2 linked regions of the Puniceibacterium sp. IMCC21224 genome follow. Each later gene encodes a partner of the first gene's protein in a complex. Links are inferred from orthologs where the notes say so. Each region holds a gene or a part of one and is shown on either strand. Other genes may lie near its edges.

What was found.
Region 2: the proteins of IMCC21224_RS03160 (region 1) and dapF are in contact, whole or in part, in a solved structure (PDB 5YGU), measured with the Escherichia coli proteins. The link is inferred for Puniceibacterium sp. IMCC21224 from one-to-one orthologs.

Annotation. Positions count from the first base shown.
Region 1 is NZ_LDPY01000001.1:694,378-705,360, reverse strand. Bases 1,417-4,270 are described here. They hold IMCC21224_RS03160 (RNA pyrophosphohydrolase), read right to left. Parts: upstream 3,158-4,270; coding sequence 2,675-3,157; downstream 1,417-2,674. Other genes in these bases: IMCC21224_RS03155 (S41 family peptidase), read right to left, coding at 3,240-4,270; IMCC21224_RS03165 (lytic murein transglycosylase), read left to right, coding at 1,417-2,649. Outside these bases: IMCC21224_RS03170 (YafY family protein), read left to right, coding at 611-1,318; more of IMCC21224_RS03165, read left to right, coding at 1,384-1,416; more of IMCC21224_RS03155, read right to left, coding at 4,271-4,577; IMCC21224_RS03150 (murein hydrolase activator EnvC), read right to left, coding at 4,585-5,706; gpmI (2,3-bisphosphoglycerate-independent phosphoglycerate mutase), read right to left, coding at 5,703-7,223; pcaF (3-oxoadipyl-CoA thiolase), read right to left, coding at 7,350-8,552; IMCC21224_RS03135 (3-oxoacid CoA-transferase subunit B), read right to left, coding at 8,562-9,236; IMCC21224_RS03130 (3-oxoacid CoA-transferase subunit A), read right to left, coding at 9,233-9,940; IMCC21224_RS03125 (IclR family transcriptional regulator C-terminal domain-containing protein), read left to right, coding at 10,064-10,798. UniProt on the Escherichia coli protein: Master regulator of 5'-end-dependent mRNA decay.
Region 2 is NZ_LDPY01000001.1:3,587,585-3,598,645, forward strand. The notes cover bases 2,689-5,620. They hold dapF (diaminopimelate epimerase), read right to left. Parts: upstream 4,606-5,620; coding sequence 3,772-4,605; downstream 2,689-3,771. Other genes in these bases: mtaB (tRNA (N(6)-L-threonylcarbamoyladenosine(37)-C(2))-methylthiotransferase MtaB), read right to left, coding at 2,689-3,775; IMCC21224_RS16725 (DNA adenine methylase), read right to left, coding at 5,398-5,620. In the rest of the region: IMCC21224_RS16695 (GcrA family cell cycle regulator), read right to left, coding at 91-690; IMCC21224_RS16700 (ABC transporter permease), read left to right, coding at 813-1,622; IMCC21224_RS16705 (phosphatidylcholine/phosphatidylserine synthase), read right to left, coding at 1,657-2,361; more of mtaB, read right to left, coding at 2,522-2,688; more of IMCC21224_RS16725, read right to left, coding at 5,621-6,246; IMCC21224_RS16730 (hypothetical protein), read right to left, coding at 6,295-6,693; IMCC21224_RS16735 (S24 family peptidase), read right to left, coding at 6,693-7,397; IMCC21224_RS16740 (helix-turn-helix domain-containing protein), read left to right, coding at 7,608-7,922; IMCC21224_RS16745 (hypothetical protein), read left to right, coding at 7,919-8,320; IMCC21224_RS16750 (hypothetical protein), read left to right, coding at 8,320-8,661; IMCC21224_RS16755 (ParB/RepB/Spo0J family partition protein), read left to right, coding at 8,730-9,569; IMCC21224_RS16760 (hypothetical protein), read left to right, coding at 9,572-10,039; IMCC21224_RS16765 (Mu transposase C-terminal domain-containing protein), read left to right, coding at 10,036-11,061. UniProt on the Escherichia coli protein: Involved in the succinylase branch of the L-lysine biosynthesis and in the biosynthesis of the pentapeptide incorporated in the peptidoglycan moiety. Catalyzes the stereoinversion of LL-2,6-diaminopimelate (L,L-DAP) to meso-diaminopimelate (meso-DAP).

The sequences.
Region 1 (10,983 bases):
CGGTGCTTGGCACCGGGGTGCCAGTGGGGTTTCATCTGTGCCGATAACGGCTGAGATGACCGGAATAGGTGCGTCGAAAAAAGCTTGATATGCGGACTTCCACTTTTATAGACAGCACAAGCACGCTGCGTCAACATATAGTGATGCCCCCAACCTGTAGGAATGCAAATAGACATCCGCAGTAGAACTTGCGGTCGGATTTTCTAAGTCTGACAGCGACAATCGCAGCAGACATGGCGACGCCGACACGTGCTATCTTCATAAAGATCGGCAAGCGCATCATCGACCACCTGCCGGATCTTGCGCAGCGAATGGGGCCGGAATGCAATCCTCAGGATCAAGCTCGCTGAACCGGGACCCTCTGGTTTCATCTGCTTCACGCATCTTCCCCCTCCGGACTCCTGCCGAGGAGGAACCAGGTTGTCAAATCGTTGCCCAGATCGAACAATCCAGCACCCTGCTTTGAGGTGGAACTGGCTAATTGAGGGTTCATCCCGTCCCGGACCAACTGTGTGCAGCGTCATCATCGGTGCCACTCCTTTCGAAATCTGACGCTGAGGATACGCTCGTACTGTCAGAAACCGTCAGGATGAGGCATCATAGTCCAACCATGGCCCGTACCGAACGACTCTTTCAACTGATGCAGGCGCTGCGGCGTTTACCTGCCCCGGCCACGGCTTTGGCTCTGGCGATGGAAACCGGGGTGTCCGAACGGACGCTCTATCGGGATATCGACACTTTGCGCGCGCTGGGGGCGGTGATCGACGGCGCGGCGGGGTTTGGCTACACGCTGATCGAGGACGCGCACCTGCCGCCGCTCGGCTTTGACGACGAAGAAATCGAGGCCCTGGTGCTGGGCCTGCGCGAGGTTCAGGCCGTTGGTGACGCTGCGCTGACCGAAGCCGCCACGAGCGCCATGTCAAAACTGCGCGCGCGCCTTCCTGCGCGGCAGGCCCATCGGCTGCGCCACGCCGTGCTGCACGCTCACCGCTTTGTCCCACCCGCCGCGCCGAATATTGACGTGCGCACCCTGCGGCGCGCCGCCTGGGACGAAGAACAAGTGGCCTTTGGCTACAGTGATGCCGCAGCCAGCAAGACCCAGCGCGAGGTGCAGCCGCTTTCGATCACCCTGTTCGAGGCCAGTCATTGCCTGATGGCATTTTGTCTCTTGCGTCAGGATTTCCGCGCCTTTCGGCTAGACCGGATGTCCGATCTGAAGCTGACGGGGCGCAGTTTTCGACCCCAGCGGATTCCGCTGCTTCGCACCTATATGGACAGTATTTCAGCGATGGCGGGTTCTTGCGACCCACCTGGTTGAGAGCTTTCGACACAGGCGGAATCGGGGTAAGCTGCGGAAAACAGGTAAAGCAGCAGGTCACTGATATGGTATTTCGCTTTGTCGCCGCGGCTGTGGCCGCGTCCCTGATGTATTCCGGCACCAGTGGCGCCGACACGGTCGAGACCTCAACCCGGCCACTGCCCCGGCCCAGCGCGGAAACCACCACACCCGTTGTCCCGGTGGCCGTTCCGAACCCCGGTTTTGACGCCTGGGTGCGTGGTTTCCGGGGTCGCGCGCTGGACGCTGGCGTCAGTGCCACGGTCTTTGATCGCGCCTTCCGAACCGCCAGATACAACCCCGAGGTGGTCGAACGTGATCGCAACCAATCGGAATTTACCCGGTCGATCTGGGACTATCTTGACCGCGCCGCATCCGAATCCCGTGTCACCGGTGGCAAGGATGCGCTGCGTCTGTACCGCGCCGTTCTCGATCGCATCGAAGCAAAATATGGCGTCGAAAAAGAGGTCGTCGTCGCGATCTGGGGCATGGAATCGGCCTATGGATCATTCCGGGGTGACCTGCCGATCATCGGCTCTCTCGCGACGCTGGCCTATGACGGACGGCGCGGCACATTCTTTGAACAGCAGTTGGTTGCTGCGCTCAAGATTCTGCAAAACGGCGATACCACGCCGGAAAACATGACCGGCAGTTGGGCCGGTGCCATGGGGCACACCCAGTTCATCCCCACCTCGTTCGAGGCGCTGGCGGTGGATTTCACCGGCGACGGACGACGCGATATCTGGTCGGATGATCCTACCGATGCGCTTGCCTCGACTGCCGCGTATCTGGCGCGGTACAAATGGCAACAGGGGCAGCCCTGGGGCGTCGAGGTGAAGTTGCCGGACGGGTTTGACTATGCCCAGGCCCGACGCGACAACGTCAGGCTTCCCAGTGAATGGGCGAAAGACGGGATTGTCGACATGGACGGCAAGCCGGTGGCCGATCACGGCGCCGCGTCGGTCCTTTTGCCCGCCGGGGCGCGGGGGGCGGCGTTTCTGATCTTTTCCAACTTTTCGGTGATTGCGCGATACAACGCGGCTGATGCCTATGTCATCGGTGTCGGGCATTTGTCCGATCGTATTCGGGGCGGCGAAGCGATCCGTGCCGAGTGGCCGCGCGACGACCCCGCACTTAATTTTGATGACCGCCAAACATTGCAGAGTCTTCTGACCGCAAGAGGATTCGACACCAAGGGTGTGGATGGTCGGATCGGGCCTAACAGCATCGCAGCAGTGCGGGCGTTTCAGAAATCCGAAGGTGTCGCGCCCGACGGCTACGCATCGCAATCACTGCTGGCGCGGTTACGCTAGGTCGTAGCGCCGCTTTGCCAAAGCCTCAGAGATGTGGAGCAAAGCTGTCCAGAACGCGGGTGTAAACCTCGCGTTTGAAGGGCACGATATTGGCCACCAGATCGGTCGGTGGCAGCCAGCGCCATTCGGAAAATTCCGCGTGATCAGTGGCGATGTTGACCTGATTATCCTGACCCTGAAACCGCAGCAGGAACCATTTCTGTTCCTGCCCGCGATAGCGCCCCTTCCAGATTCGGGGCACAATATCATGTGGCAGATCGTAAGGAATCCAGTCTGAGGTCTCGGCCTCGACCGTGACAAGACCCGCGACTATGCCGGTTTCTTCCCACAGTTCGCGCAAGGCGGCATCGCGGGGCGCCTCGCCTTTTTCGACGCCACCCTGCGGCATTTGCCAGGCCGGGGTGTCGTTGTCGATCCGCTGACCGACAAACACATGTCCATCGGCATTCAGCAGCATCACACCGACGCATTTACGGTAGGGCAGTTTGGCGATTTCCTGGGGCGTCATCTGTCGCAGCCTTTTGGTGTCGTCGCGGCGTGAAAATGCGGTCGGGGCAGCAACATTTCTGCGGCCGCCCCGAAGTGCAGGTTTACTCTTTCGGACCCAGTGCCGACAGACCTTTGAGAATGTCGATGGCATAAGCCATCTGGTAATCCTCTTCGCGCAGGGCGGCGGCGGCTTCGACCTTGGCGCGATCTTCCTCGATCTGGCGGATCTCGTCGTCGGTCAGGCTGTCGTTGTTCAGGCTTCCGCGCAGATCGGCCTCGGACCGGGTGGCGGGGGTTGTGCCGGGCTCTTCCTCTTCCGAGGCGAGCTTGGCGCGCGGCTGCTGCACAACGATATCGGGCGACACGCCAAGGTTCTGGATCGACCGGCCAGACGGGGTGTAATACCGCGCCGTGGTCAGGCGCATAGCACCGTCACCGCGCAGTGGCATCACCGTCTGGACCGACCCTTTGCCGAAACTCTTGGTGCCGACAACGATCGCGCGGCGATGATCCTGCAACGCGCCTGCTACAATCTCGGATGCCGAGGCAGAGCCGCCGTTGATCAGCACCACAATCGGCTTGCCCATGGCAAGATCGCCGCTTGTGGCGTTGTAGCGGTCGCCATCAGCCGGGTTGCGGCCACGGGTCGAAACGATCTCGCCTTTTTCAAGGAAGGTATCCGAGACTTTGATCGCCTGCGTCAGCAGACCGCCGGGATTGTTGCGCAGATCCAGAACAAAGCCGTTGACGTTATCCATGCCGCCGGCGGCCTCGACTTGCTCCTCCAGCCCGGAAATCAGGTTCGGTGTGGTCTGATCGTTAAAGGTGGTGACGCGCAGAACCACCGTCTCGCCCTCAAGCCGGGTGCGCACTGCCGTCAGTTTGATAGTGTCACGGATGATCGACACGTCGAACGGTTCGGGCTGATCCTCACGGACCACGGTGATGATGATTTCGGACCCGACCGGGCCACGCATCAGATCCACGGCATCGTCCAGCGTCAGGCCCAGAACCGATTCTCCATCGACATGGGTGATGAAATCGCCCGCCTCGATCCCCGCCTCATCCGCCGGGGTGCCATCGATCGGCGAAACAACTTTGACAAAGCCCTCTTCCTGCGTGACTTCGATTCCCAGACCGCCGAACTCGCCACGGGTCTGCACCCGCATGTTGGTGGCATCGTCGGGCGACAGATAGCTGGAATGCGGATCAAGCGAGGTGAGCATACCATTGATCGCCGCCTCGATCAGTTCGCCTTCGTCCACCTCTTCGACATATTGGGCGCGAATCCGCTCAAAGATATCGCCGAACAGGTCGAGCTGTTCGTAAACACTGGTGGTGCGCGTGCTTTCCTGCGCCAGAAGTGGTCCCACAAGCTGGGTGGTCGCGAGAATCCCGGCCAGCGTGCCACCCACGGCGGCCATGACGAATTTCTTCATGCTAGTATTATCCCTTGTCGGTTGAGAACCACGTCAGCGGGTCCACGGACGTATCACCCTGTCTGACCTCTATATAGAGCGTTTCCGGTCGGACAGTTCCAGCCCTATCACGGACAGGTGACAGGATATCGCCGGTTTCCGCCTCGTCCCCCCCCATCAGTCCGACCGGCGACCCCGCCGGAAGCACCTCGCCGATCTCGCCAAAGGCGGTGTCCATGCCCGCCAGAACGAACAGCAAATCAGTCTGCGGTTCCAGAATTGTGACCAGACCATAGTCCAGCAACGGCCCGCGATACCGGATTGTCGCCGAAGTCGGCGTGGTCACCAACGCGCGGGGCCGGGTGGCAAGGACGATGCCCGGACGTTCCACACCGGCGGCATCCGCCTGCCCGGCGCGGCGCAGGATCTGGCCCGCGACCGGGAGCGCCAGCTGGCCCTTGCGCGAGTCTATAGAAGGGAGCGAGCCGTCGGCCTCATCAGTCGCCATCTGGCTCAGCCCGCTGGCAAACCCTTCGAGGGTTTCAGTCCCGGCAATCAGGATCGCGGTGCGCACCGGATCTTCGGTAAAACGGCGGGGCAGGTTGGTGCGGTCGGCCAGCGCCTGGCTAAGTTCGGTCCGCGCGTCCTGCACACCGCTCAGCCCCTCTTGCAGGGTACGCACCGCATCCTCCTGCAATTTTCGCAGGGTCGTGATTTCGTCCAGATCCGCGCGCAGATCGCTGGCCTGTTGCGCGAGGCCCGGCGTGACCGCCGCGACCAGCATACCGGCCCGCGCCGTACCCAGCGGACCCGAAGGATGCAACAGCGTTTCGGGCACCTGCGCCCGGCCAAGGCTTTGGAGCACACCCAAAAGCTGCGCCACCTCAGTCTCGCGGCTGCGCAGATCGCGGGTCAGTTCGGTTTCGCGGATCGCTACGTCGCGCAACCCGTCGCGCATCGCGCCCAACCCGCTTTCGTAGGCGCGCACCGTTTCGGTCAGCGCCCGAACCCGGTCGCGCGCCGAATCCGCCGCGTCCAGCCTGATTGAGGCTGCCTCAAGCTGATCGGCTGCCGCACGCGCGGCTTCGGCCGGGCTTTGCGCCAGCGTCGGACTGGCGAGCAGGGTCAACAGGGCGGCGACGCGTATCATGGTTTAAGCAGGCTAACTCCGGTCATTTCCGCGGGCAGTTCCAGCCCCATCAATGCCAGAAGCGTCGGCGCCAGATCCGCCAACCGCCCGTTGCGCAGCTTGGCCTTTTTCGGCCCGCCGAACAGCACCACGGGCACCGGGTTCAGCGTATGCGCTGTGTGCGGTCCGCCAGTTTCGGGATCCACCATGGTTTCGCAATTGCCGTGATCCGCTGTGACAATCATCGCGCCACCCGCAGCACGAACCGCCTCTAACACCCGGCCCAGCCCGGCATCGACGGTTTCGCAGGCCTTGATCGCGGCCTTGAGATCGCCGGTATGCCCAACCATGTCGGGGTTGGCATAGTTTGTCACGATCAGATCGTAGCCCTTTTCTACAGCCGCAACAAAGGCTTGCGTCACATCTTCGGCGGACATCTCGGGCTGCATGTCATAGGTCGCTACCTTTGGCGATTTCGGCATCAGCCGGTCCTCGTGCGGTTCTGGCGCTTCCTTACCGCCATTGAGGAAAAAGGTCACATGCGGATATTTTTCAGTTTCGGCCAGGCGGAATTGCGTCTTGCCTTGCTTTGCCACCCATTCGCCCAACGTGTTGTGCAGTTCCCGTTTTGGAAACACCGTGGCCATATAGCCCGCGTGGGCATCCGAATACGCCACCATCCCCAGAAGTGAGGCCAGCGGCGGTTTTGGCCCACGGTCGAAGCCGTCAAAGTCGGGCGCGCCGATGGCCGCCAGAATTTCGCGCGCACGATCCGCGCGAAAGTTGAGACAGAAAAGGCCGTCGCCCTCGCGGATACCATCATAGCCGTCGATCACTGTAGCCGGGATAAATTCATCCGTCTTGTCAGCGGCATACGACTGTTTTACCGCGTCTCGGGCAGTGTCGGCGTGATCACCCTTGCCGTTGACGATGGCATCATAGGCGGTCTGCACCCGTTCCCACCGGTTATCGCGGTCCAGCGCATAGTACCGCCCGATCACCGTCGCGATGCCGACATTCTGCGGTAGACGTTTTTGCAGCTTGGCAATAAAGCCGTCCGCCGATTTAGGGGCCACGTCGCGCCCATCAGTGATCGCATGGATCAGCACCGGCACGCCGGTCTGGCTAATCGCCTTGGCCGCCGCAAAGATGTGGTTCAGGTGTCCATGCACCCCGCCATCACTGACCACGCCCATCAGATGCGCGGTGCCGTTGCTGTCCTGCAGGGTCTGGATCATCTCAAGAATGGCCGGGTTCTTGAAAAACGACCCGTCTTCGATCGCCAGATCAATCTGCCCCAGATCCATCGCCACCACCCGGCCCGCGCCGATATTAGTGTGGCCAACTTCGGAATTGCCCATCTGCCCGGTCGGCAGACCGACATCCGGTCCATGGGTGATCAACTGCGCATGCGGGCAGTTGGCCATCAGCCAGTCCATCGTCGGTGTCCGCGCCAGCGCCGGTGCATTGGCGGTCGTGTCCTCGCGCAGCCCCCACCCATCAAGGATGGTGAGGACTACGGGTCTGGGGGTGGTCATGTGAAGCGCCCTTTGGGGTATGAGGGGTTTGGGCGCGGTCTAGCAGAGGTTACAGGAGATGTCTAAGAGGACATTCGCCCCCTTCGCCGTGATATCGTCAACGTCATCCCAACAGCCAGGCCGCCCTCAGACACGCTCCAGAGCCAGCGCGATCCCTTGTCCGACGCCGATGCACATCGTGGACAGCGACCGCGTGCCCCCGGTCAAAGACAGCTCCAGCGCAGCAGAGCCGGTGATACGCGCCCCCGACATCCCAAGCGGATGACCCAGCGCAATCGCACCACCGTTCGGATTGACCCGCGGATCATCATCGGCAATGCCCAAATCGCGCAAGGTGGCAAGGCCCTGACTCGCGAATGCTTCGTTCAGTTCGATCACATCAAAGTCCGCCTGAGTCAGCCCCAACCGCGCCATCAGCTTTTGCGACGCAGGTGCTGGGCCGAACCCCATGATGCGCGGCGCAACGCCGGCGGTCGCCCCGCCCAACACGCGGGCAATCGGCGTCAGCCCGTATTTTTTGGCAGCACTGGCTGATGCAATAATCAACGCGGCCGCCCCGTCGTTCACACCCGACGCATTGCCCGCCGTGACCGACCCGTCGGCGCGAAACGGCGTCGGCAGTTTAGCCAGCTTTTCCAACGTGGTCGCACGGGGGTGTTCATCGGCCTCAAACACCACCGCATCACCGCGTCGTTGTGGGATAGTGACCGGCGTGATTTCCCGTGCCAGCCGCCCGTTGGCCTGCGCCTGCGCCGCCTTGGTTTGGCTGTTCAAGGCAAAGACGTCCTGATCTGCGCGACTGATGTTGAAGTCTTCGGCGACATTTTCGCCGGTTTCAGGCATCGAATCGACGCCATATTGCGATTTCATCAGCGGATTCACAAACCGCCAGCCGATGGTTGTGTCGTAGATTTCGGCATTGCGGGAAAAGGCGCTTGTGGCCTTTGGCATCACAAATGGCGCGCGGCTCATGCTTTCGACCCCGCCTGCGATCATCAGCTCAGCCTCGCCTGCTTTGATCGACCGGGCCGCCATGATGACCGCATCCATCCCCGACCCACAAAGGCGGTTGATCGTCGTTCCCGTCACCGACACAGGCAATCCTGCCAGCAGGGCGGACATGCGCGCAACGTTGCGGTTGTCTTCGCCCGCCTGATTGGCGCAGCCATAGATCACGTCATCGACGGCATCCCAATCGACACCGGCGTTGCGCGCCATCAATGCCTTAAGGGGAACCGCGCCAAGATCGTCAGCGCGCACCGGCGCCAGAGTTCCGCCGAAACGGCCAATCGGGGTGCGGATGTAATCGCAAATATAGGCGTCTTGCATGGGAATTCCTTAGAGTTCGGGCGTAATGAGGTCGGTCACAGCATCGCTAACATGCAGCGTCGCGCCCGTCACATCCTGAAGCGCCGAGAGCGAGATTTCAGGGATCTTTTCGCGCAGGACAAATCGCCCGTCTTCGATGTCGACCACCGCAAGGCTGGTGTAGACCCGCGTCACACAGGCCAGTCCCGTCAGCGGAAAGGTACAGGTTTCAACCAGCTTGGGATCGCCTGTCTTGGTCACGTGATCGGTGATCACGGCGACCCGTTTTGCCCCATGCACCAGATCCATTGCGCCGCCGACAGCGGGCACCCCTTTTTCACCGACGCGCCAGTTTGCCAGATCGCCGTTCTGAGCAACCTGGAACGCGCCCAAAATGGCCACATCCAGATGCCCGCCACGCACCATCGCAAAGCTGTCAGCGTGATGAAAGAACGACGCGCCCGGATTCAGCGTCACCGCGCGCTTGCCCGCGTTGATCAGATCCCAGTCTTCCTCGCCTTCGGCAGGGGACGGGCCAAAATCCAGGATGCCATTTTCGGTATGAAAGATCGCCTGCCGTCCTGTGGGCTGGTATTGCGCCACCTTTTCGGGAAAGCCGATCCCCAGGTTGACATAATCGCCATCGGCGATGTCCTGCGCGGCGCGCCAGGCAATTTGTGCGTTGGACAATTTGTATTCGGTCATGGGTATACAGTCTCGGCGCGAATGAGCATTTCTTCCTGCTGCGGATCTGGAATATGGACGATGTGATCGACGAACAGACCCGGGGTGACCACGTGCTCGGGGTCGATGGCACCGGGTTCGACGATTTTTGACGCCTGAACGATTGTCGTCTGCGCCGCGGCACACATCAACGGGCTAAAGTTACGCGCGGTCTTGTTATAGGTCAGGTTGCCGTGCCGGTCGGCCAACTCGGCCTTGATCAACGCGAAATCCGCCTTGAGCCAGCGTTCCTGCACATAGGATTTACCGTCGAACTCGGCCACAATCTTGCCCTTGGCCAATTCGGTGCCAAAAGCCGTCGGTGTATAAAAGGCCGGTATTCCCGCCCCCGCAGCCCGAATGCGTTCTGCCAAGGTGCCCTGCGGCACAAGATCGAGTTCAATTTCGCCGGCGAGGTATTTTTCATTGAACGCCCGCGGGTTGGATGAGCGCGGGAACGAGCAGATCATTTTTGCCACCATACCCGCATCAATCATCGCCGCGATTCCAATGCGACCGTTGCCCGCATTGTTGTTGATGACAGTCAGATCTTTGGCACCTTGATCAATCAGCGCATGGATCAGCTCGATCGGTGCGCCTGCCCCGCCGAAACCGCCGATCATCACGACCGCCCCATCGGGAATTTTCGCCACCGCCTCAGCGGTGCTGGAAATGGTTTTGTCCATCGGGTGCTCCTACTTTTACGACGGGTTAAGTCACGTTCGGCTCGACAGCAATCCCTTTTGTGCGATATACGATGTTTGTTTACATATCGCACAAAAGGGATTACCTTGGAACAACGCGACATCATGACCGGCCTCGCCAAAGGACTCTTGGTGATCGAAACATTCACCGCCGACACCCCGCGCCAATCCATCTCGCAGGTGGCTGCCGCCAGCGGCCTTGACCGGGCGACGGCGCGACGATGCCTGCTGACGCTGGCCCAACTGGCTTACGCCGATTACGACGGCAAATTCTTTACCCTGACACCCAGGATCATGCGTCTTGGGACGGCCTGCCTTGCGACGATGCCGTTGCCCCGAATCGTGCAGCCGTGGCTGGACCGATCGTCAGAAGAGCTGGGCGAAAGCCTGTCGGTCTCAATTCTAGATGGCGATGAAATCGTCTATGTTGCACGTGCCGCGCAACACAAAGTCATGTCGATTTCCCTGACCCCCGGATCGCGCCTACCCGCGTATTGCACATCCATGGGACGGGTTTTGCTGGCGGCGCTGCCGGATTCTGCAATCACTGCCGCCCTGTCCCACCCTCTGGCGGCCCGCACCCCAAACACCATCACAACCGCCGACGCGTTATTCGCCGAACTGCAAATCGTGCGTGAACAGGGCTATGCGGTGATTGACCAAGAGGTCGAGCCGGGTCTGGTTTCGATCGCAGTTCCGCTGTTAGATACGCACAGTCGTATTGTTGCCGCACTCAATATCGGACTGTCATCGCAGCGCGCGCAGGCGGATCGTCTTGCATCGCTCTATCTGGAAAAGCTGCGTGAAATTCAGACCGAGCTGAGGCAGGTCATAAGCTAGGCGAAAGGCCGCCGAACCCATGACACGGCGCGGCAAGGTCAGAAGTATAGTGACTCTGGCCCGGATCGTCCCGACGCGGTGCGCAGACCGATGGCACAACTGTCACGATGTGAACGAGTCCCGAAAAAACCCTTGCAATAAGGCAATTGACGCGCCTAGCCTTGCGTAAGGCCGTATGAATTCCT
Region 2 (11,061 bases), 2.9 Mb from region 1 along the record:
ACCGCGAAAAGGGTTTGTTGCACGGGACGTCGGGGCGCAACGCCAACACCGAAAGGTGCGCAACACCTGCGCACCCCACGAGGCGGTCGGTCAGCGGCGGCGGTCGCGGCGGGCCGACATCGGCTGGAACGCGACGCCGACATGCGCCTCGCAATAGGGTTTGCCCTGCTGGACCGGCAGGCCACAGAACCAAAAATCCGGTGTTGCGGGATCACCCACCGGCCATTTGCAGGTCCGTTCGGTCAGCTCCATCAGGGTGATCTTTTTCGCCTTCTTCTCGATCTCGTTGACCTTGGCAAGCGCCTCGGGGCTGATCTCGTTTGCGGACGGCTGCGGCGGCAGCGGCTGGCCTGCAGGAATAATCGCGCGACGGGCGGGCGGCTGCGCGGATTTGGTTTCCAGCACGACCGGCTCTGGGTTGGGATCGCGTGCGGGTTCAGTCCGCGGCTGCGGCTTGGCCTTGACCTCGGGCGTGGCTGGTTTGACCTCGGGTGCGGCTGCCGCGGGTTCAGGTGCCGACGACGCGGGTGCAGGACCCGAGCCTGCGCGGTTCGACAGGCCGAGGCGATGCACCTTTCCGATGACGGCATTTCGGGTGACGCCGCCCAGCTCTTTGGCGATCTGGCTGGCGGACTGGCCTTCGCCCCACATCTTTTTGAGCTGCTCTACGCGTTCATCGGTCCAGGACATGGGCGTTCCTTATGGAAAAAAGCGGCCCCGGCTGAGGGCCGCCTGAAAATTCGGTGTCAGCCCCCTATTCTAATCACTCCACCCCGAGTTACAAGCGGCGCAACAGACAGGAGCGTCGAGTAATGCAGGAATACACCCCTATCCCCCACGGGACGCGCCGGTTTGGCCGGGTCAACTGGCTGGGGCTCTATACCCTTGCGACCCGCGAGATGATGCGGTTCACCAGCGTCTGGACCCAAACCCTGCTGGCACCTCTTGTGACAGCCGGGTTGTTCCTGCTGATATTTTCGTTGGCCATCGGCCCCCAGCGGGGCGACGTGATGGGTGTGCCTTTTACCACATTCATCGCGCCGGGGATCCTGATGATGACGGTGATTCAGAACGCCTTTGCCAATACTTCGTCTTCAATCGTGATCTCGAAAGTGCAGGGCAATATCGTTGACACGCTGATGCCGCCGCTTTCGGTGCTCGAGCTGGTATTGGGCTATTTGGTCGGCGGCGTGATGCGCGGGCTGTTCGTGGCCGTGGCGATCGTGGTGGCGCTGATGCTGTTTCTGGGAATCGTTCCCGCACATCCGCTGGTGGCACTGGGGTTCATCGTGCTGGGGGCGGCGTTCATGTCGGCGTTGGGGATGCTGGCAGGGATCTATGCCAACAAGTTCGACCAGATGGCGGCGATCACCAACTTTCTGGTGACGCCGCTGGCGTTTCTGTCTGGCACGTTTTATTCGGTCGAAGCCCTGCCGCCGGTGCTGCGCGAGATTACCCACCTCAATCCGATCTTCTATCTGATTGACGGCGCCCGATACGGCGTGATTGGCGTGTCTGACACCTCGCCATGGCTGGGGGGATGCGTGGCACTGGTGGCCACGTTCGCGATACTGGTGCTGGCCTGGGGAATGTTTCGAAGCGGATACCGGCTCAAGGCGTGAGGGCGCGCTGTCGGGGCTCGGCTGATCTGCGCCGCTAAAGAGCTGCCTGATCGCGCTCTGGCACGATCTGCTGCACGATTCCGACGGAAATCAGGTAGAGCGACGTCACCACCAGCCCCCAATGCGCCCAACTTTGCGGGTGAAAATCGACCCAGGCCGCCCATCCGGCAAAGACGGTCCAAGCGAGCGCAATTGGCAGCGACAGATTGCGCCAGCGCGTGGTGCGAACCGGATGGATAAATTTGAGCGGCAGGAACATTGCAACTGCGAGTACCGACACCAGCATCAGAATGATCCAGGGTTCGGGATCGAGCGCAAACATCACCAGAACGACCATGTTCCAACAGCCTGGAAAGCCCTGAAACGAATTGTCTGATGTCTTCATCCGGCTGTCACAGAAATACATCGCGCTGGCAAAGGTGATCAGGATGATCGCAGCCCAACCGGGCCAGCCTGGCAGAAGATCCGACTGAAACAGCGCGAACGCCGGGATGAACACGTAGGTCAGGTAATCTATGATCAAGTCCAGCAGCACGCCGTCAAAGCGCGGCGCCATGCCCTTGACGTCATATTTACGCGCCAGCGGGCCGTCGATACCATCCACGGCAAACGCCACCACAAGCCAGAGAAACATGACTGACCACCGCTCCTGAGCGGCGGCGAGTAAGGCAAGCATGGCAAAGACCGCGCCAGTGGCGGTCAGAAGATGGACAAAAAGCGCTTTGTTCTGTGGCGTCATAGGACCGTCATGGCCAATTTTTGCCCGCGTTGCAAACATGATCGAAGACGGTTTCCGGTGGATGCGTCTAGAAGTGCGTATTTTTCAAGAGAAGAAGTCGAGGATTGGAGAGTGGCCTCCTCGCCTTGGTATTCCACCATGGTCGCGAGATACGGTTTTTTCAGACTATCAGCGTGGTGCCGGTTTGGCCGGTGATCCGAGTGGTCACAATCGCGCCTTCGGTCTGGGGTGAGGCAAAGCGCACTTCGGTGAATTGTTCGGTTCGGCCCATATCAGGCGATTCCATCAAGATGGAATGCGTTCTGCCAACCTGCCCCGCGAGGTGCTTTTGGACTTGCGCCGCACCGGCCGCGCGCAGGCGGGCAGCGCGATCCCGGATTGCCGGACCTTTGACGGCGGGCATCCGGGCAGCTGGTGTGCCAGGGCGCGGGCTGTAGGGGAAGACATGCAGCCAGGTCAGGTTGCATTCGTCGACCAACTTCAGCGAGTTTTCGAAATGCGCTTCGGTTTCCGTTGGGAAACCAGCGATGATATCGGCGCCGAATGTCATCTCCGGGCGCAGTTTACGTGCCTCTTCGGCAAAGCGAATTGCATCGTCGCGCAGGTGACGACGTTTCATGCGCTTGAGGATCAGATCGTCGCCATGCTGCAACGACAGGTGCAGATGCGGCATCAGCCTCGCTTCGGTCGCGATGGCGGCCAGCAGATTGTCGTCCACTTCGATGCTATCGATGCTGCTAATCCGCAGGCGCGGCAAATCCGGCACGAGTTTAAGGATCCGCATTACCAGATCGCCCAGTTTGGGCTGTGCGGGCAGGTCCGCCCCCCAAGAGGTCAGGTCAACGCCGGTCAGGACAACTTCGTTGTAGCCCTTGTCCACCAGACGCTTGATCTGGTCGACGACGACGCCGACGGGAACCGAGCGGGAGTTGCCGCGTCCATAAGGAATAATACAAAAGGTGCAGCGATGATCGCAACCGTTCTGAACCTGGACATAGGCGCGACTGCGCGTGCCGAACCCGTCGATCAGGTGGCCCGCCGTTTCAGTCACCGACATGATGTCGTCGACCATAACGGCCTCGGTCTCACCGATGAAATCGGCGGCCAGGGTTTTCCAGGTCTGTGGTGTCATCTTTTCGGTATTGCCAATGACGGCGTCGACCTCGGGCATGGCTGAAAAGGTCTGCGGTTCGGTCTGTGCGGCGCATCCGGTCACGATCAGTCGCGCCTGCGGGTTTTCGCGCCGCAGACGACGGATTTCCTGACGGGCCTTGCGCACCGCCTCTGAGGTCACGGCACAAGTGTTGACAACCACGGCACCCGAAAGTCCGGCCTCATTGGCCAGCGCCTTCATCGCCTCGGTCTCATACGCGTTGAGACGGCAGCCAAGCGTTGTGAACAGTGGCGCGGTCATACCGACGCCAGCCATTGCGCGGTCAGAACACCCGAGGCCACGTGCATCGTCGCACCCGTCACCCAGACGCCGTCGTCACGCCAGTCCACGGTCAGGGTCCCGCCATCCAGGTCGATCCGCACCGTGCGCCCGGTCAACCCGCGCCGCGACGCCGCCACCGCCGTCGCACAGGAGGAAGATCCCGACGCCAGGGTGATACCGACACCACGTTCCCAAACCCGCATCCGCAGATGGTCAGGACCGACGACAGAGGCCACCTGCACATTGGTGCGTTGGGGAAAGAGCGGATGATGCTCGTAACGTGCGCCGAACTGGTCGAGAGGAACCGCAGTGGCATCCTGTACAAAGAAGGTGCAGTGCGGGTTACCCATGCCGGTTGCGGTCGGGCCACCCTCGATTGGCAATTCCAGTGTTTGCATCGCCTCAGCCAGCGGAATGTCCTGCCAGTCAACCTGCGGATGCCCCATGTTGACCGAAGTCAACCCCTGCCCAGCGTCCACAGCCTGCAATGCTCCGCGATCAGTTGTCAGCGTTAGCGCGGCTTGGCCAGTCTCATTCATGATGTGGCGCGCGATACAGCGCGTGGCATTACCGCAGGCGGCAGACGTTGATCCATCAGCGTTGTAAAAGGTAAGATGCGCATCCGCCCCCTGCCCCGCCGTGATCAGCGCCAACTGATCAAAGCCTATCCCGCGATGCCTGTCGGCCAATGCTATGGCAAGCGCCGGTGTCACTTCGAGTCTTTGCGCGCGCGCATCCAATACGACAAAGTCGTTGCCAAGCCCGTGCATTTTCATGAAGGGCAGCGAAGAGTCCAGTTTGCTGTACATCCGCGGGCATATACGCGTTGTCCGCGATGCTTTCCAGAGGCCCGTTGATGCTGACGCGCATGAGAGTTGCCTAGTTGACGTAAAAACCCGATTTTTGGGGGTTGACCCCGCACTGACCTCTTTCTAGACAGCGCACCAGTGGGCCTGTAGCTCAGTTGGTAGAGCAACTGACTTTTAATCAGTAGGTCTCGGGTTCGGATCCCGACGGGCTCACCAATTTTATCAATAGCTTACATAAAAAAACCATCGCCCTCGTTCGGAGCGGGTAAGCGCGGGGTAAGCTTTGCGGAGAATTTCTTTGCTTTTTTGTTTGGGCTGCTTCAGCCTGATGTAGGGGGACACTAGCTTTGGCCAAAAGACGAGGTTGAGGTAGTGAAGGGTTAAGGTATTGAGCAGACGTAGGAAAAGGCGTCTGGAACGGGTGCGGTGACCGATCTCACCATGGACGGTGTTGGCCGAAAGTGGCGGCGAAAACCAGCGTTCTGATGCAATAAAAGTGCATTGTGAACACGCTCTGGATGCAATGTGTTGCGTACCAGTGCACTCAGAAAAGGTTTTGAGACAAAGGACTTAGCTGACCTAGAAGGCTGGTAGTGCTTCCTGCAAGACGCTCGATGGAAGAGTGGCAAGGTGGGAACTGGAGTGCCCACCTTGAGTTGGCAGTTCCCACCTTGAAAATACACCTAGATATCAAATGTTTACGCCCGGTGGGGTTAAGCGATCCGTCTTGCCAAGGTGGGAACGTCAGAAAAGTCGGTTTTGGCGAGTTTCCTGACGGCCAAGAACCGAACCTCAGTCCGAGAAACCGAAATTGTTGACCAGAAGTTCCGCCCGATCGGAGCCGCGTGACGCGCGACCAACGGTATATGTGGTCAACAATTCTGCCATGGTGAATCCGGCGAAAGTCGTGCGGATCTCGGGCGTGTCGTTGATCGACAGGATGAACCGACCGTTGATCCCGGCGAGCTGGTCGGCCAGAGCGGCAAAGTCTGCACGGCTGAACATTTCCTTGCCGTAGTCCGTCTCCGATCCGAAGTAGGGCGGATCAAGATAGAACAGAGTGCCTGGCTTGTCATAGCGGGTGATGAAGGCCGCATAATCCAAGCACTCGATCACAACGCCGGATAGGCGGGAGTGCAAATCCTCAAGCATCGGCTCAAGAGTGGTTAGGTTGAAACGGCCCGGTCGATCCGCTGCAACGCCGAAGTTGCGGCCCGATACCCTGCCACCGAACGCGGTACGCTGGAGGTAAAGGAAGCGCGCTGCGCGTTCGAGGTCGGTCAGGGTGTCGGGCGGCGTGTCGACCAAGCGGTTGAACTCTGCCCTCACGGTCAGTTGAAACCGCAGCACATCGAGGAATTGCGGATAGTGCCGCTGCAGGATTCGAAAGAGGTTGGCAATGTCGCGCCCGAAGTCGTTGATCACTTCAGCTTTGGGTCGCATAGTGCGGCGCAGAAAGATCCCGCCCATGCCGACAAAAGGTTCAGCGTAGACGGTGTGCGGCGTGGTGTCGATCAGCGCGCAGATGCGTTTGGCGAGAACGCGCTTGCCGCCCAGCCAGGGGGCGACGGGGCGGATGGGCGAGACGGGTTCGAGCGTGCGGGTCACAGGCAGGTTCCTTGATGCTGAAGTCTGGAACATATCAGGAACACAAAGCGCCGTCTTGCCCGGATTTGGGCACGGAACGTGTTAGTCAGCAGCGATGATCTCGATCCCCATCTTCTGACATTCTCTAGATAGAATTGCATCAAAATCGGCGTTTTCAGACAATTGAGGAGCAATCAGATCGTTGTCCTCAGCGTCGTAAATCGCAATGAAAACCCTGAACCCAACCCATTCCCCAAAGTCGTTTTTACCATCCATCGTCCCACATATTGGCAACAAAGGCTCGCCCGCTTGAGGTGCAGCCAAAATCTGACCAAACCTGAACGTGTCAGGTGCTCCTATCCAACGGTCAAAGGCTGACGCAATTTCAGCAACTCTTTGAGGTGATAGTTGAGAAGTTCCGCCGTCTTTCGATTGGGCCTGCGCGTTGACCACCGGCGAGAAGCCCCACAAAATACCAAAGCATAGTAAAATCCGTTTCATTAAGGCTCCCTGCAAAGATAGACCACCCTGCCGATTACGCGGAGCTGCGCAACGCGGTCGGCGGCGACGGTTTCGATTGGGTATCGGTTGTTGTCAGAAACCAGCTCGATAGTGTCATCCAGGCGGCGCCGAACGCGCTTGACCAAAAGATCACCGCCAATGTTTAGCACATAGATGCAGCCGTTTTTTACGGCAGACTGACTGTGATCAACAATCACAAGACAGCCGTCTGGAATCGTCGGCTCCATACTGTCGCCCTTGGCCCAAATCGCTGAGCATTGGTCGGGCGTGGCGCCAAGGTTGCGCAAGAATGACGCCTCGAAAGAGACGACGCCCGCGACTTGTTCTGCATCAGGCAATGCGCCGGGACCTGCGGACGCTTCAATGTCGTACTGCGGGATGCGGATGAAATCATCGGTACGTCTTGCAACCTTTCGATTCATCGGAAGATCGGCCACCGGAATCCCTGTCGCTGCCGACAGTGCGAGATCCCGAGATGTCCTCTCACTTGGCGGCATCACCAGATCTTCAGGGATATATCCATTTCTGTCGTCGGCCATACCGGAAAGCAACCAAGATAGATTTGTACTGGTTACACGCGATATTTCGAGTAGCACCGAGGCGCGTGGCTCCGACTTTCCGCTGACATAATCTGAAAGCGTACGGCGTTTTGTGTCCGTTAGCAGGTCGGTGAGCTTGTCCAATCCTCCGACGCGCTCAGCGGCCTCTCTTATTCTATCACCAAGTCCACCCATGCTTATATCGCAGAAATCCGCCTTACAGCAGAATTCTGCTTGTAAGGAGGCAGAAATCTGCTATCCCTTATATACAGGCCAGAATAAGCGGCCTTGTTTCCGACTTCACATCTTAAAAGACGCCAGCGTTGCAGCGCTGGTGCCCCCTTGGAGAGTCCCATGGCTAAGCACGACCCGACCAGAGCCCCGAAAATGGACTGGGAGGCCATCAAGGCCCAAGTCCACCGCCAAGGCATGACCTTTACCGAGCTGTCCAAACGTGCTGGCGTTCACAAGGACGCCTGTGGACAACTCAAGACCCGCCCGAATTACGATGCCCAAACGGCCGTCGCTAAATTCATCGGCGAAAAGCCCGAAGATCTGTGGCCGAGTCGCTATCCGCAGAAGCGTCCCCGTATCCTCAATATCAACAAATACACGCCGGTGGACAGTCAAAAAGGCGTCCGGGCCGCTGACAGGATTGCGGCAGAATGAGCGTGCTGGTGTCAAAAACCCCGCAGGACATGGACAGCTCGTCCGGTCTGGCCGAAATGCCGATCCTGCCCGCCCCTGCCGCCTGCGCCGAGCTGCGCTATGCCCGTGGCATTCTGAAGGCGGCGTATTGTCACCCTGACGATCTGTTGCGCGCGGCAGCGGTCCATCTGCGGGATCACGGCGACTGGATGGACGTGCAGTCGGCCACGCAGATGCTGCGCCAACTGGAAGAGCGCGCGGCGGAGGCCAGGATCGAGGTTGCGCTCATTCATCCAGACACTGCCGAGTCCATTGCGGCAGATATCGACCGGGTCTCGCTCCCGCCGCTGTGGATGTGTCTGGCGTTCCTGATCTGGGCGGTGGGTTTCGCCTGGATGCTTGCGTTGTTGGTGCTGTGATGTCAGTTGCCAGAAATCTCACTGAGCTTGCGGTAATTATGCCCTTCGAAGGCATAGAACCCGCCGAAGCAGCGGTGCATGAACGGTATCTTCAGTCTTTCGCTGCTGTCGAAACTTCCGGTTGCGTCGAGGGCGTCATTGGCTGTCTTGGACTCAAACTGAAATCGGTTGAACCGGCACTGTCGGAAGAGGGTTTTTCAGTCATTCGAATCGTCTCCAATTGGTTGTTGCAGTTGGTGATGAAGGAGCCGGGAGGTGGTTCGAACACCTTCCGGTTCTGCTGGTGTAGCACAAAATCTGCCAAGTTTCCACTTTGGCATGCGCAGATGTTGCGGCCCTAAGCACGGCACTCGCTGCAGGCGATCAACGCTCATCGCCTGCGGATCCCCACGTTTGAAACAGGCATATCATGACAGAACAGATGCTCGATCTGGCTCTTGCCGAGATCGCAATCCCTGACACCCGCGCCCGCGCGCTTGACCCCATCTGGGCCGAAGGTCTTGCCCAGATCATCGCGGAACAGGGCCTGACCAACCCGATCACCGTTCGGCAGACCGAAGACGGGTTTCGCCTGGTCACGGGCCTTCACCGACTTCATGCGGTATTCCTGCTTGATTGGAGCCACATCCCCGCCCGCCTGTCCCAGGCCAGCAGCGACGATGAGGCGCGGCTGGAAGAGGTCATGGAAAACCTTGGTCGGCACGAGCTGACCGCGCTGGACCGCTGCCATCACATGTTTGAGCTGCAGCAGGTCTATGAGCGGCTGCACCCGGAGACGAAGCACGGGGCCGCGTCACCAAAGACGCAAAATTTGCGTCTTTCCCAAAACACTGAGGAAACAGTCGAAATCTTCGGTTTTGCCGAGGCGACGGCCAAGGCCATTGGCCTGTCCAAGCGGTCAATCCAGCTCTCCGTCAAGATCTGGAAGGACCTGATCCCCAGCTCGCGTTTGCGTCTGATCGGAACGAAGCTGGCCAGCAAACAGACCGAGCTGAAGCTGCTGTCCGAGCAGTCTTCCAAGACGCAGGTCAAGGTGCTGGATCTGATCCTTGACCCCGAGGTTGCGGTTGACGGCGTGCAGCCTGCTCTGGACCTGATCACACATTCCCGTCCGACCAGCGACATCGAGCGTCAGACCAAGGCGGTCAGCGCCACGATCGGCAGGCTGGACGACGCGGTTCTGGATGGGGTTGTCCAGGCGCATGCGGACCGGCTGATCGCAGCACTCAAGCGGATGGGGCGCCTCTGATCATGGCGCGGTACCGCGATCCCCTGACCAAAGATCTGTTTGCCTACGAGCCGCCTCAGGTGGCCGTCGGATACAGTTCTGATGTGGCAGGGCGCGGACCGATGGACAACCGAATTGCCCGGCTGGTGGCACGGGCCTTGCGGGATGCCCGCGATGATCGCGACAAAAGCCGCAGGGATGTGGCCGACGACATGACGGTCTTTTTGGGTCGTTCGATTTCCGAAGCGATGCTGCACAAGTGGGCATCGGAAGCATCAGTCGATCACCGTCTCCCGCTGGATGCTTTTGTGGCGCTGGTACATGCCACGGGCGCGATGGAGCTGCTGGGCTTTGTGCCGGGCGAGTTTGGTCTGACGGTGATCGAGACGGAATATGCCGATGTGATCGAGGAGCGGCTGCTCGACGATCACATGGAAGAGATGGAGGCGCGCCGTCAGCTGTTGCGCAGCCGTCGGAGGGCCAAAAGATGAAGCAACAGTTTTTCACCGCACAAGAGCTGGCCGATCTGGCAAGGGATCTGCGCATCGGGTCGTTTCCGCAGACCAAACGCGGCGTCAACACTCTGGCCAAGCGGGAAGGTTGGAACGATTTTCCGGTTAGTTCCTGCCGTAAATGTGCAGGCCAGCAGGGCGGTGGTGGTCGAGAATATCACATCAACCTCCTATCGGAGGACTTTCGGACAGCGATCCAGGTGCGGTTTGCTCTGTCAGGTCAGTCGCGTGAGATCGTGAAATCCGAAGCGCAGCGCAGTGAGGTTCTGGCCAGGACGGGCGTCGTCAACCTGAAAGCCCGTCAGAGAATTGTCATGGAGAGCCGGTCCGGGGTCCTGTTGGCGCTGCGAGGGTACCGGATTGCGCATGGTCTTTCCATGGCCAGCGGTGTCCGCGCCTTCATGGCTGCGCAAGATGAACTTGCCGCCTTTTGTGCTGCCGAACAGGTGCGCGACACCGGCGGGAACCTAAATCTCGACCAGGTGGCATTGCTGGGCCGGGAGCCAGTTCTCCTTGCGCCGCTCTCCGAAGGCTTCGGCCTGACCGCCAAAACGCTGGCACAAGCCAATGATCGAAGAGACGGATCTCCGGTCGTCAGCGACCGGACGATACGCCGTTGGTCGAAGATCTATGCCGAACAGGGTGTTGCCGGTCTGGCGCCTGCGGTGACCAAAGCGGTTGAGCCGCTGCCAGTCGGGTTTGAAACCTTTCTGAATTACTACGCCCGTCCCACAAAGCCCTGCATGACCGAGGCGCTGAAAGATTATCACGACAATCTGACAGAGCCGTCGCAGGCGCTCACCCTGAAACAGGTGCGTCATACGCTGAAGGTGAAACTCAACGACATTGAACGCAATGTGGGCCGTGAGGGCCTGCTGACCCTGCGGTCGCGGATGGCTTTTGTCCGCCGCTCCACTGATAACTTGTTGCCGACAACAGTTTATACGGCGGACGGCAAGACGTTCGACGCCGAGATCGCCGACTGGAAAACCCACCAGGCG